3 regions of the Massilia sp. CCM 8734 genome follow, and region 1 is predicted to be linked to each of the others. Evidence: predicted binding sites of a transcription regulator. Region 1 holds the regulator's gene; each other region holds the start of a gene.
What was found. The regulator sigma-54, encoded in region 1, starts transcription at its own class of promoters, with help from an activator protein. The targets are predictions, from matches to a motif close to TGGCANGNAANCTGCTTT.
Positions count from the first base shown of each region.

Region 2: the regulator sigma-54 is predicted to act here: its motif matches at 2,853-2,870, upstream of F2P46_RS30065 (PEP-CTERM sorting domain-containing protein).
Region 3: the regulator sigma-54 is predicted to act here: its motif matches at 2,466-2,483, upstream of F2P46_RS36990 (PEP-CTERM sorting domain-containing protein).

Region 1 is NZ_WHJI01000012.1:8,854-12,967, reverse strand. It holds gene F2P46_RS13080 (tetratricopeptide repeat protein) at 1-914, shown strand, start outside; gene F2P46_RS13075 (RNA polymerase factor sigma-54) at 940-2,412, opposite strand; gene lptB (LPS export ABC transporter ATP-binding protein) at 2,415-3,173, opposite strand; gene lptA (lipopolysaccharide transport periplasmic protein LptA) at 3,170-3,799, opposite strand; gene lptC (LPS export ABC transporter periplasmic protein LptC) at 3,796-4,114, opposite strand, start outside.
Region 2 is NZ_WHJI01000046.1:53,665-57,778, reverse strand. It holds partial or broken gene F2P46_RS38620 (cysteine peptidase family C39 domain-containing protein) at 1-672, opposite strand, end outside; gene F2P46_RS30080 (hypothetical protein) at 819-980, opposite strand; gene F2P46_RS30075 (hypothetical protein) at 962-1,477, opposite strand; gene F2P46_RS30070 (hypothetical protein) at 1,372-1,980, opposite strand; gene F2P46_RS30065 (PEP-CTERM sorting domain-containing protein) at 2,120-2,812, opposite strand; gene creB (two-component system response regulator CreB) at 3,027-3,713, shown strand; gene creC (two-component system sensor histidine kinase CreC) at 3,710-4,114, shown strand, end outside.
Region 3 is NZ_WHJI01000003.1:87,166-91,279, forward strand. It holds gene F2P46_RS04140 (hypothetical protein) at 1-848, shown strand, start outside; gene F2P46_RS04145 (hypothetical protein) at 921-1,547, shown strand; gene F2P46_RS04150 (glutathione S-transferase family protein) at 1,586-2,275, opposite strand; gene F2P46_RS36990 (PEP-CTERM sorting domain-containing protein) at 2,519-3,163, shown strand; gene F2P46_RS04160 (DUF6622 family protein) at 3,274-3,804, opposite strand; gene ssb (single-stranded DNA-binding protein) at 4,047-4,114, opposite strand, start outside.

The sequences.
Region 1 (4,114 bases):
CGCTGACCGAATCGACCGAAGGCGGCGCCACGGTGCTGGCTGTCGACGGCTTTCGCCTGGCCAGTATCGGCGCCGGCGGAACCAGCGTCAGCGCCGGCGACGCGGCCATGTTCGCACGCATCCTGCGCACTTTCGGTACCCATCCGCGCGTGCTGACGCGCCTCTCCGCCCAACCACGCCTGCCGGCCAGCCTGGTCACCTACCACAAGCAGATCGAAGGCTACAGCGAAACGCGTACCTATACGATCAGCGCCGTCAAGCAAGGCGCACCGGCCAGCTACAGTCTGGCCGCGTACAAGCTGCGCGCGCCGCAAGGTGACGAGATCGACCAGGTGCTCGACAAGGGAGCCATCAGCGCAGCACCGCCGACAGCGGCGGCCAGGCAGGCGTTCGAGCGCGAAACCGCGCAGGCGTTCGCCGACAATCGCGTGCTGGACGCTATGCTGGGGATGAACGAATGGGTATTCTCCGGGGGGGGCGATCCGGTCATGCCGACGCCGGCGCAGCGGGCGCTGTTCCAGGCCAACCCGCAGTTGAGCAGCCTTGCGGCGGTGATGCGCAAACAAGAGACCAAGGCGGAACTGGAAGCGACGCTCGCCACGCTGCAGGAACTGCGCAAGCACACTACACGCAAGCAACACGTCCTGATGCTGTTTGAAGCCGATAACCTCAAAGAGTTGGGTAGGTACCGCGAAGCAGCTGCGTTGTACGCCAAGGCGCTGCAGGCCAATCCGGCAATGGCATCGGCCTACGCCGGCCTCGGAATGTCCCTTTACAGAAGCGACGACACCGTGCGCGCCTGGCGTAGCTGGGATGCGGGACGACGCATCTCGAACGGCGGGGAGCTCGACCTGTTCGGCAACGTCGACCAACTGGAACAGTCGCTCTTGCGCGACTACCCGCAGTTCTTGTAAGCGCTGCGCAAACCTGCCCGCCCGGTCACAGGCACTTGCGCAGGGCGACCGGCGGAATCTTGAGCGCTTCGCGGTACTTGGCGACCGTGCGGCGCGCAATCACCATGCCCTGCTCGCCCAGCATGTCGGCGATCTTGCTGTCCGACAGAGGGCTCTTCGGATCTTCGGCGCTGGTCAGCTGCACGATCAGCGCGCGGATCGCCGTCGATGACGCTTCGCCGCCCGCTTCGGTGGCCACGTGGCTGCCGAAAAAATACTTCAGCTCGAACATGCCGTGCGGCGTCATCATGTACTTTTGCGTGGTCACGCGCGAGATCGTGCTCTCGTGCAGGCCAAGCGTGTCGGCGATTTCGCGCAGCACCAGCGGTCGCATCGCCACCGCGCCGTGCGAGAAGAAATTGCGCTGGCGTTCGACGATCGCTTCGGCCACCCGCAAGATGGTGTCGAAGCGCTGGCGCATGTTCTTGATCAGCCATTTGGCTTCCTGCAGCTGCGCGCCCATCTGCCCTTCGCCCTTGCCCTGCTTGAGCAGCGCGGCGTACATGCTGTTTACGCGCAGGCGCGGCATCACGTCGTTATTGAGCATCACCGACCAGCCGTTTTTTGCCTTGCGCACGATCACGTCCGGCACCACGTAGTCCGACACGTCGGACGCGAACTCCGCGCCCGGATGCGGATTGCACTGGCGGATCACGGTCTGCGCCTCGCGCAAGTCTTCATCGTCGCAATCGAGCGCTTTTTTCAGCTTGTTGAATTCGCGCTGGGCGAACCAGGTCAGGTGGTTTTCGACGATGGTCAGCGCCATGCGCCGCGTCACCATCGGCACGCCGGGCATGCGCCGGATCTGCAGCGCCAGGCATTCGGACGCATTGCGCGCGCATACCCCGCTCGGATCGAAACTTTGCAGCAGCGCCAGCACGGTGCGCAGTTCGTCGATCTCGATCTCCAGCTCGGGCGGCATGCGCTCGTGGATCTCTTCGAGCGACTCGGTCAGGTAGCCGTTGTCGTCGATGGCGTCGACGATCAGTTCGACCAGCGCCCGGTCGCGCGCTTCGAGCACGGTCACGCGCATCTGCTCCATCAGGTGCTCGCGCAAGGTGGTGCTTGATGCTTCGAGCTGCGGGCGCGAATCCTCGTCGTCGGGCGTCTTGGCGCGACCGAGGTCGCCCCACTCGCCATCGTTGTCGTTGCTGGACGGGCTGTCCGCTTCGCCGCCTTCGAAATTCTCGCCTTCGCTCGGCGCCGGCGCATCCTGCGCACCCGGCTCGGGCGTCGCTTCGGTCGGCGTCGAGGTGCTGCTGATGGCGCCATCGCCCAACAGGCGCACCGAATGATCGAGCGGATCGTCGAGCCGTTCGAGCAGCGGATTGTCGGTCAACAGCTGTTCCAGTTCCTGGTGCAGTTCCAGGGTCGACAACTGCAGCAGCCGGATCGACTGCTGCAACTGGGGCGTGAGGGCCAGGTGCTGGGAAGTGCGTAGTTGAAGGGACTGTTTCATGCCTACATCCGGAAGTGTTCGCCCAGGTAGACCCGACGCACGGATTCATCCGCGATGATATCGTCGGGACGACCGGAGGCGAGCACCGCGCCCTGGTTGATGATGTAGGCGCGGTCGCAGATACCCAGCGTTTCGCGCACGTTGTGGTCGGTGATCAGGACGCCGATGCCGCGCTGCTTGAGGAAGCGCACGATGCGCTGGATCTCGATGACGGCGATCGGATCGACCCCGGCGAACGGTTCGTCGAGCAGCACGAAGCGCGGGTTGGTCGCCAGCGCGCGCGCGATCTCGACCCGGCGCCGCTCGCCGCCCGAGAGCGACATGGCCTGGTTTTCGCGCAGTTTTTCGATCTGCAGGTCGGCCAGCAGGGTATCCAACCGTTCGTTGATCTGCGCCTTGGTGAGCGACTTGCCATCGACCTTTTGCAGCTCCAGCACGGCGCGGATGTTTTCTTCCACGGTCAGCTTGCGGAACACCGACGCTTCCTGCGGCAGGTACGACAGGCCGAGCGCGGCGCGCCGGTGAATCGGCAGGCTCGAAATATCGACCCCGCTGATATCGATCGTGCCCGCGTCCGACGGCACCAGGCCGACGATCATGTAGAACGAGGTAGTCTTGCCGGCGCCATTCGGGCCGAGCAGGCCGACCACTTCGCCGCAGTCGACCTGCAACGAGACGTCGCGCACGACCAGGCGCTTGCCGTAGCTTTTCTGCAGGCCGCGCACGATCAGCGTGCTGCCGCAATTTTTCGGTTCGATCATGGATTTCCCGCAACTGGCGTGGTGGTCGGCGCGGGCGCCGGCGCTGGTGCGGGCGTCACCGCCGGCGCGCCGGCCGCCGGCGTGGCCGGCGCGGCGCGCGGCTTGCGCGGGGCGATGATCATGGTGCCGCGACCCTGGCCCGGCTTGTTGACGCCGCTGGCGTCATTACGCGCCACGAACACCTCTTTGCGGCTGTCGTAGGAAATGAATTCGCTTTCGATTTCGTTGGTCGGTTTCTGCCCTTCGAGCTGGCGGATCCTGGCGTTCGAGAACAGCTTCATCATGTCGTTGCGTTCATCGTATTCGATGCGCTGGGCCTGGCCTTCGATCCACAGGTCGGGCCCGCCGTCGCGCTTCTGGCGGAAGGTGGCAGCCTTGCCGGCGCTGGCGGTCAGGGTCACGAACATGTCGCCTTCGGGCGTCTCCTTGATGACGGCGCGGTCCGACTTGAGAATCAGCGTGCCCTTGGTGACGACCACGTTCCCGGTCAGGATCGTCACCTGGGTCACTTCATTGGTCTCCAGGGAATCGTAAGTGATCACCGCCTGCTTGGCGGAATCGGCCTTTTCGGCGGACGCGGTGGCCGCGGCCAGGCCCAGCAGGGCGATGGCTAGGAATTTTTTCATTGTGGTTTACCTGTGATGGTTGGCGCTGCGCGCGCCGCTTTCGGTGGATACACGATCTGCCCGCGGCTGGCGAACTTGAGCTCGCGCGTCGCGTTGTTCGCTTCCATGCCGGTTCCCCTGATGGTGGAATTGCCCAGCGTGACCTGGACCGGCTGGTCGGACGTCATGCGGTCTTCGTCGGTAAAGACGGTCAGTGCTTCGGTCTTGAGTTCCATCGCGCGGTTGTTGGGCGACTCGGGCCGCACCACCTTGACATCGCCCATCAGGTCGGCCTGGTTCTGGGCGTGGCGGATGCGCGCGCGCTGCGAGGTGATG
Region 2 (4,114 bases), on a different contig from region 1:
CAGCGGCAGTTTCATTAGGTGGCCGAAGGCGTTGCTGAGCCACTGGACGTTCAGATTGGTCGACAGCACCGTGGTCACCCACGAGCGTACCGCGCCGAGCGCAGTCTGCAGCAGCACCAGCAGCAAAAAGCCGCAGCCGAGCACCGTGATCATGTCGCGGTCGGCTGAGAGCAACGCTTCGTCGACCATCCATTGCATATAGAAGGGCGCCACCAGCGCGCACACCTGCAGCGCCAGGCCGAGCACCAGGATCTGCGCCAGGCCGCTTTTCAGTCCGGTCACGCCGCCCATCAGCGAATACAGCGAAAATTGCTGGATCTCGTTTTGCGGCTTGAATTGCTGCGACGGCAGCAATTCGAGCGCGACGCCAGAAAAGTGCTTGCCGCATTCCGACAGAGGCAGACGGCGCATGCCGACCGCCGGGTCGTGAATCACGACGTGGGTCGCCGAGACCGATTTCAATACCACGAAGTGATTCAGGTCCCAGTGCAGGATGCAGGGCAGTTTCAGCTGCGCTACCTGGTCCAGTTCGAGTTTCAGGGGACGCGGCTGCAGCGCCAGCGCTTGCGCCATGGTCATCAGGCTGCGCAGGGTGGCGCCCTTGAGCGAGACCGAAAAACGCCGGCGCAGATTGGCCAGGTCGACCCGGTGCCCCCAATAGCTGGCGACCATGCCCAGGCAGGCCAGCCCGCATTCGGCCGTCTCGGTCTGGAGCAGGATAGGGAGTGATTTGCCGGGCCAGAAAGTTTGTTGCAGCCGTTCGTGGAAATGCATGGTGGTTCCGATATCGTAAGAACGCAGTCGGTCCGGGCCGCCCGTCAACGCCCGGAAATGGTGAACAGGGGTTCGAGTACCCATTCGTAGAGGCGGCGGTGGTCGAGCGCGATGCTGGCGTCGACCAGCATGCCCGACTTGAGCGGCACCGGCTTGCCGTAGGCTTGCACCGACTGCCGGTCCAGCGTCAGGCGCAGGCGGTACATCGGTTCGGCCGCGCCCGCCGATGCCAGGGCGGTGTCGGCCGGGCGTGACGAGGTGTCCGCCACATCGCGCACGCGCGCCAGGTGCTGGCCGGCAGGATGGCAGCCAGGCCGGTCTCCGGGGTGACGGTCTGGCCGATGTCGCCGGCAAGCGCGGTGAGCACGCCGTCGATCGGGGCGCGCAGCACGATGTCGCTTTGCGCCTGGTTTTCGGCCAGGTCCTGTTCGAGTGCGCGCATGCTGCGCTCCAGGGCTGCGCGTTCACGGTCCGCCTGCGGCGCAATGTCCTGCATCTGCGCGCGCGCTTCGGTGGCGGCGCGTTCGGTCACCGTCTTTATCCGCACCAGCTCGGCCAGGCGCTGGCGTTGATCGAGCAGTTCGGCGCGCTTGTCGCTTAACTGGTTGGGCGATATATAGTTGGTCCGGGCCAGGCTCTGGTACCGGCCGAACGCTTCGCGCGCCAGGGCCAGCCGGTCTTCCTGCAGCGCGATCTGCTCCACCACGCGCGCCAGTTCGGCGCCGATATCGTCCACCCGCCGCTGCGCTGGGCGGCTTGCACGATCACCTTGTCGAGCTCGGCGCGGTAGCTGTCGCGCCGCTGGTTCAACAGTGCGGCCACGGTTTGCTCGGTCGAGCCGGCCGCCGCGATCGTGCGTTTTCCGGATACCACGACCAGCACGTCCCCGGCGGCGACCTGCTGGCCTTCGCGCACGCGCCTTTCCATGACCACGCCGACGCGGCCGGGAATCACGCGGATCACCCCGCCAGTGGGCAGCAACAGTCCCTGCGACTGCGCCTTGCGCGTGGTGCTGAAGCAGAGGAAGAAAGCCACGATGGACAGCGCCAGGCCGGCGAACAGGATCGTCAGTTCCCGCTGGCCGGGCGAGCGCGCCAGGATGACCTGGCCGTACTGGCGGGCGCCGGCGTGCTCCAGCGCCTGAAGGCGGAACAGGGGACGCGGCGGGGATGGCTCTGCCTGGACGGGCGATGACGGATCCGGCATGGAAACTCCGGTGATTGAGTCTCCATCCTTGCATGCATATTTACCCGAGGCAATTCAGGCAGGCCGGTATTCGCGCCAGTCCAGCACTATCCCGTCATAACTTTGAGCCAGCGCAAAACCAGGCGCTGGGTCGCTGGCGCTATCGGACCGATCGCGCGCGGCGCCGCGCCCCCAGCATGGCCAGCGCGCCCAGCCCCAGCAAGCCCAGGCTGACCGGCTCCGGCACCGCCACGGTACTCATCGAAAACTCCTCGATCTCGCCGTAGAACACCGTCGAGCGCCCCGAGAGCGCGTCGCTATGGCCAAACTGCGCCTGCTTCGTCATGTACTCGTACAGGTCCGGCCGCAGCGTGGCCGAGAAGGGCGTGGTCAGGCTGGCCTTGGCGCCGGCAAAAAAGTGATCCATCGATTCGATGCCGTGATAGGCGTAGATGCTTTCCTCGCGCGTGGTCCAGTTCACGCCGGCAAACGCCTGGTCCGATCCCCACGGCGTCCCGGCCGAAGCGCCGTTGGCGGTCTGCTGCTGGAAATTGCCGGTGTGCTGGTAGTTGCGCGTTACGCCATCGACGGTAACGCGGGCGCTGAACAGATTGAGGCCGTACAGCGCTTCATACTGGTTCAGGTAGCTGTCGCGGGTCGCGCTGCTGTCGTCGAAGGTGAGCGTTATCTGGAATTTCTTGCCGACCAGGTTGCCAGGGCCGAAGTCGTCGAGGGTGTTCTGGTACACGCTGCTGACCACGCCGCGCGAGGTGGTGGTGAGAATGGTGGCCTGGGCGTTGGAGATCCAGGCCGCAGCGAGCAGGGCGATTGCGAAGAATGATTTTGAGGACAAGATATTCTTTCTTATACTTTGGTTAAGGTAGCATGGTGTACAAGCAAAGAACATGCCATTTGGAAATTAACGTTTGGTATCATCGGCTTATGAGTTTCCGTTAAGAAATTTCATGATCAACTGTAAAATTTCCCGACAAGCAGGCCAGGCGCCCGGTTGACTGAGCCGGCCCCGCCCCGGATACTGTCGCCATGACCAATCCCGACGCCCGCGCATGCCCGTAACGATCCTGATAGTGGAAGATGAGCTGGCCATTGCCGACAGCATCGCCTACGCCCTGCGCACGGACGGCTTCGTACCGCGCCACGTGAGCTTGGGCGCGCAGGCGCTGCAAGCGATGCGCGACGCCGAGCCGGCCACCTTGCCCGCGCTGGTGGTGCTCGACGTCGGCCTGCCCGACATGAACGGCTTCGAGGTATGCCGCCAGCTGCGCCAGTTTTGCAATGCCCCGGTAATCTTCCTGACCGCGCGCAGTGACGAGATCGACCGCATCGTCGGGCTCGAAATCGGGGCCGACGATTACGTCACCAAGCCGTTCTCGCCGCGCGAACTGGTGGCGCGCATCCGGGTCGTGCTGCGCCGCCTGGCGCCGCCGGCCGCCGTCGCGCCGGGCGCGCGCTTCGAGATCCGCGAGGCCGAGGCGCGCATCCTGTACCGCGCCCGGGCGCTTGAGCTGACCCGCTACGAATACCTGCTACTCAAGGCCCTGTGCGAGCGGCCCGGCCATGTGCTCTCGCGTGCGCAGCTGATGGACCGGGTCTGGGCCGACGCGCCCGATACGCTCGACCGCACCGTCGACGCCCATATCAAGTCGCTGCGCGCCAAGCTGCGCCTGGTCGACGCCGACGACGATCCGATCCAGACCCATCGCGGCATGGGCTACAGCCTGGCGGGCCCATGAGAATCGGCCTGCGCATCTTGCTCGGCTATTTTCTGATTGTCGGGCTGGCTGCGTGGTTTTTGCTGAACGTGTTCGTGGCCCAGGTCAAGCCGGGCGTGCGCTCGACCCTCGAAGACACCCTGCTCGACACCGCCCACCTGCTGGCCGAGGTCGTCGCCGACGATGTCAAGGCGGGCAGCATGGACGATTCCCGGATTCTCGCGCGCCTGCAATCGTTCGGACGGCGCCATGTGGACGTCTCGATCGATGGCGTGAACAAGCGCAGCCTGAACTACCGGGTCTACATCACCGATGTACAAGGGCGCGTCACCTTCGACTCCAGCGGGCACGACCTGGGCAAGGATTATTCGCGCTGGAACGATGTCTACCTGACCCTGCGCGGCGAATACGGCGCGCGCAGC
Region 3 (4,114 bases), on a different contig from region 1:
CGCTGGACGGCGCGTACGCCGCCATCGTGCTCGACCGCGGCCAGGCCGGCGTGGTCCTGGAGACGCGTTCCGGCAAGATCACCTTGCGCCTCGGCGGCGAGAACTATCACGCCGCCGAGGTGCCTTTCAGCGCATGTTTCCTGCGCCATGAAGGGCGCAACGTGTTCGTTCATCGCAGCGAGTGGAACCGCCTCGACGCGGCCGATGCGGCGAGCGGCGAGTCGCTGGCCGAACGCCACATCGCGCATTACGAGTCCGGCAAGGAACAGCCGCGTCATTACCTCGACTTCTTTCATGGACGGCTGTGCCCCAGCCCGGACGGCAGCCGCATGTTTAACGATGGCTGGGTCTGGGCCTCGGGCGGCATGGCGCGGGCCTGGTCGGTGACCGGCTGGCTCGGCGCCAATCCATGGGAAACCGAAGATGGCGCCTCGGCGGTGATCCTCATGATGCGTGACGGCTGGGACTACCCGGCCTGCTGGATCGACGAGCGCCACATCGCGCTATGGAACATCGCGGACGAGGAAGACCCCCATGTCAACGCATCGATCCAAGAGCCGGGCGTCTACATTGTCGACGCGACGCGGGAAAACACCGGCACGCCGGAGCGGAAGTTTCCGATGGAAATGGACAAGCAAGCCGATGTGCTCGACCTGTTCTGCGACGGCAAGCGCATCATCGTCGCCGCCGCCACGGAAACGAGCATCTGGGACCTGGCGTCGCGCGCGCGGGTAGCGGTCTTGCCGGGTTTTAGCGCCCGCTTTCATGATGCGGCGCGCGCCGTGCTGGTCGCCGTCGGCCCGCACGCCATTGTGGAATGGCCGCTGGCGTGGGCGGATCGGGCATGAATGTATGTCGAGTGCGGGCGATAGTAGAATAAACGCCTTCTCATCGTTTTGGCATTTGAAAGTACCTCACCCATGTTTCCCCGAAAAGATCTTCCCCGCGCAGCACTGGCTTTGTTCACCGCCCTGGTCGTTGCGGGTTGCGCCGCCCGGCCAGAAACATTGCGGCGGCCCGCCAACGAGCAGGTATTGCAGGTCAAGGAGGAGGTGAAATGGAAGCTGGGGTTTTGGGACGTCACACTCGTGCCGGGAACGTATGTTGGAAAATTCGAGGATGAGGCAGGAACCTACTTCGCCGGTCCCCCCATGTGCGTGTATTTGACCGGCCGGCCGCGCAAGGAAGACGCCCTGGCCGGCAGCGCGTGGGAATGCGGCATCCTGCTGCCGAAAAAGCCGGGCAATGAACCGACCGTGTTCCACATTATCGGAACAAATCGGCCATTGATGGTCTTCCATCCGGACGACAGGCCAGATTTTTCGAAAGTTGCGCCACTCGCGCCGCGCCCGGACGATATGTCAGGCGCGAAGACGGCCTTGGCCTTCACGCCTCTCAACAGCGGCGCTGGCATTGTCGGGGGCGCCCTGACCGGTGCCGTCCTGGGAGCACTAATCGAGGCCGAAAAAGGCACGTTCAGGGATTTTAAGTCGCAACCGGCAAAAGGCTGGTTGTTGCAAGCGCCGGTAAGCGCTCTCGTCCCGTAAGCGAAGCGCGCCGGCGTCAACCCGCGCCGGCCTCCTCCTCAGGCTGCGGCGGGGTCGAAGTAGCTGCGCGACAAGCCGCTGCGCCCAGGAAAGAACTTGAAGTAGGGCCGCGCCTGCTCGATGGTGAGCGCGACCGAGGGGTGTTCCATCAAGCGCGCCACGTACGCCGCCAGGCGCCCATGCTGCGGCGCCAGCGGCACGTACGCCATCGCGTAAAACAAGGCTGGCGCGGCGGCGCAGTCGGCCATGCTGAAAGCGTCGCCGGCGATCCAGGTGCGCCCTTCCAGTTGGCGCTCGATGAACGCATAGGCCGAGGCCAGGCCGGCGCGCGCCTGGGTCACGGTGCGCGCGTCGCGCTCGCTTTCCGGGCGCAGCAGGTCGGCCGTGAGCGCCTGCATCGGCGTCATCACGTACAGGTCGCACAGGCGGTCCCACAAGCGCACGTCGAGCGCCGCGTCGGGCGCGTCCGGAATGAGGGTGCGGCCCGGGGCGGCGTGGTGGCGCTGCAGGTATTCGATGATGATGCTCGTTTCGGGCACCGCGCGCGGCCCGTCCATCAGGAGTGGCATCTTGCCGGTCGGGCACAGCGCCAGGTGCGCGGCGCGCTCGTCGGGGTCGCCCAGGTTGAGCAGACGCTTGTCGAGCTCGATGCCGAGCACGTCGAGCGCGATCAAGACCTTGTGGCAGCAGGAGGACAGGGGGTGGTAGTGGAGCGTGAGCGCATTCATGGGAGGCCTTTGCTTGTCCGAAGTGGCAAAGTATGTGCCCGATAGCGCGCCGCGTCAAAACCGGCTGTCGGGATGTGCGCACGCGGCAGTGTCGGAAAACTTTACACTGGCACGAAGATGAAACACAGCCACCAATTTATCCTTGATGCAACTTATTGATTAAAAACAACATATCTATTTCTTGCGTAAATGGCATGAAATTTGCTTGTACAGATGATTACTTATCTCATCGGAACAAACGCAATGAAATTCAAGATCGGCAAGGCCTTCCTCATCGCATCGACCCTGCTGGCTGCATCGAGCCAGGCCTCGGTAGCCCACTTCACCATGGCGGCGACACCAGGGGACTATATCAGCGCAGGAAAGCTGGTTGACAATGTGTATTCGTCCAACGATCCGCTGCTCGTCTTTAACAAGGCTACCTTCTTCAACAATAGCGGTACGGCCGCTGCTCCTGAGACCGACTTCCTGCGTTTTTTGTTCATGTTTGACAAACCTGAAACCAAATACGCCATGCTGGATTTTTCGAGTGAGGCACTGGGTGTTCCCTTGCAGGCCGGGGTCACGTATACGAATGCGGAGCGGGCATCGTTCGCTTCGCCGGGCCATCCCGGCCTGGACGTGAGCTACAACCACAGGGGATGCAACAAGGTCAAAGGCAGTTTCACCGTCAAGCAGTTGAGCTTCAAGTCCGGCGCCATCGACATGTTCGACGCGTCGTTCAACCAGTCTTGCGATGGCGGCGCGCTCATGAGCGGCACCTTTTACTACAATGCCGGCCTGACCGCGCTGCCGACCAACACTGTGCCGGAACCGGGCTCGCTGGCCTTGCTCGGCCTGGGTATTGCCGGGATTGGTATCGCACGGCGCCGCAAGCAGGCGCGCTAAGCTGCGCCAGAAGTCGACAAGCCCTGTCACTGTAGTTAGTGACAGGGCTTTTTCACAATCAGGACCTCATCGGGTCATGGCGCAGTTATCCGTCGTGACGTAGGCGCCATTTACGCTGCGGCCGTCAAGTAGTTGCTGCCCTTGGCCGATGCGCGCAATGACTGCCAGGTCATCAGCTTGCCCGCCAGGCTGCCCAAGAAATAGCCGTTAAAGACGCCGAACAAGGCGCACACCAGGGTTGAAAACAATGCATTGTGGCTGGCGCCAGGATGCATGACCAGCGTCACCGCCGTGACGTACTTGGTGAAGAAAATCGCCATCATCATCATCAGCGGCGCCGCACTGCCATGGACACGCAGGCTGCCGGGCGTGGCGCCGGCGCTCGCCCCTGCGCCGCCGGACTTCGCAACGAGCAAGGTCAGCGCCACCGTAGCGCCAGCCCAGGCGCACAGCGGCAGGAAGGCGGTACCAAACTTTGCCACGATGTCCTGCAGCGACAAGGCCAGCATGATGACGGGAATGATGAACAGCTTCCGGATCGCCATTTCGCGATCGCGCATGGCGATGACGCCGCGATACACCAGCATGGCCAGAATGGCCCAAACATAGATGGGGGTGTGGGTCAGGATCTGAATCAGCATGGTGGGCTCCGCAAAGTTGCTTAAGTTGGTGCCACTTTGCCCGCGACGGGAGCACGGAGGGAAGTTATGCGACGAATCACCGGATACCGGCGCGAAATGCAGTTGGGCAGCGCCAAATGCAGAGGCGCGCAATGCCGATGCCCAGGCTGCAAGCGCCGGTACGAACAGTCCGCACATAGAGAAAAGCCCCGGTAACGTCAATCCGTTACAGGGGCTTTTTCACAGAAAGGGCGTCACCGTTCTCAGAACGGAATGTCGTCATCCATGTCCGAGAAATTCGGCGCTGGCTTCGGCGCCGGACGGGCCGCTG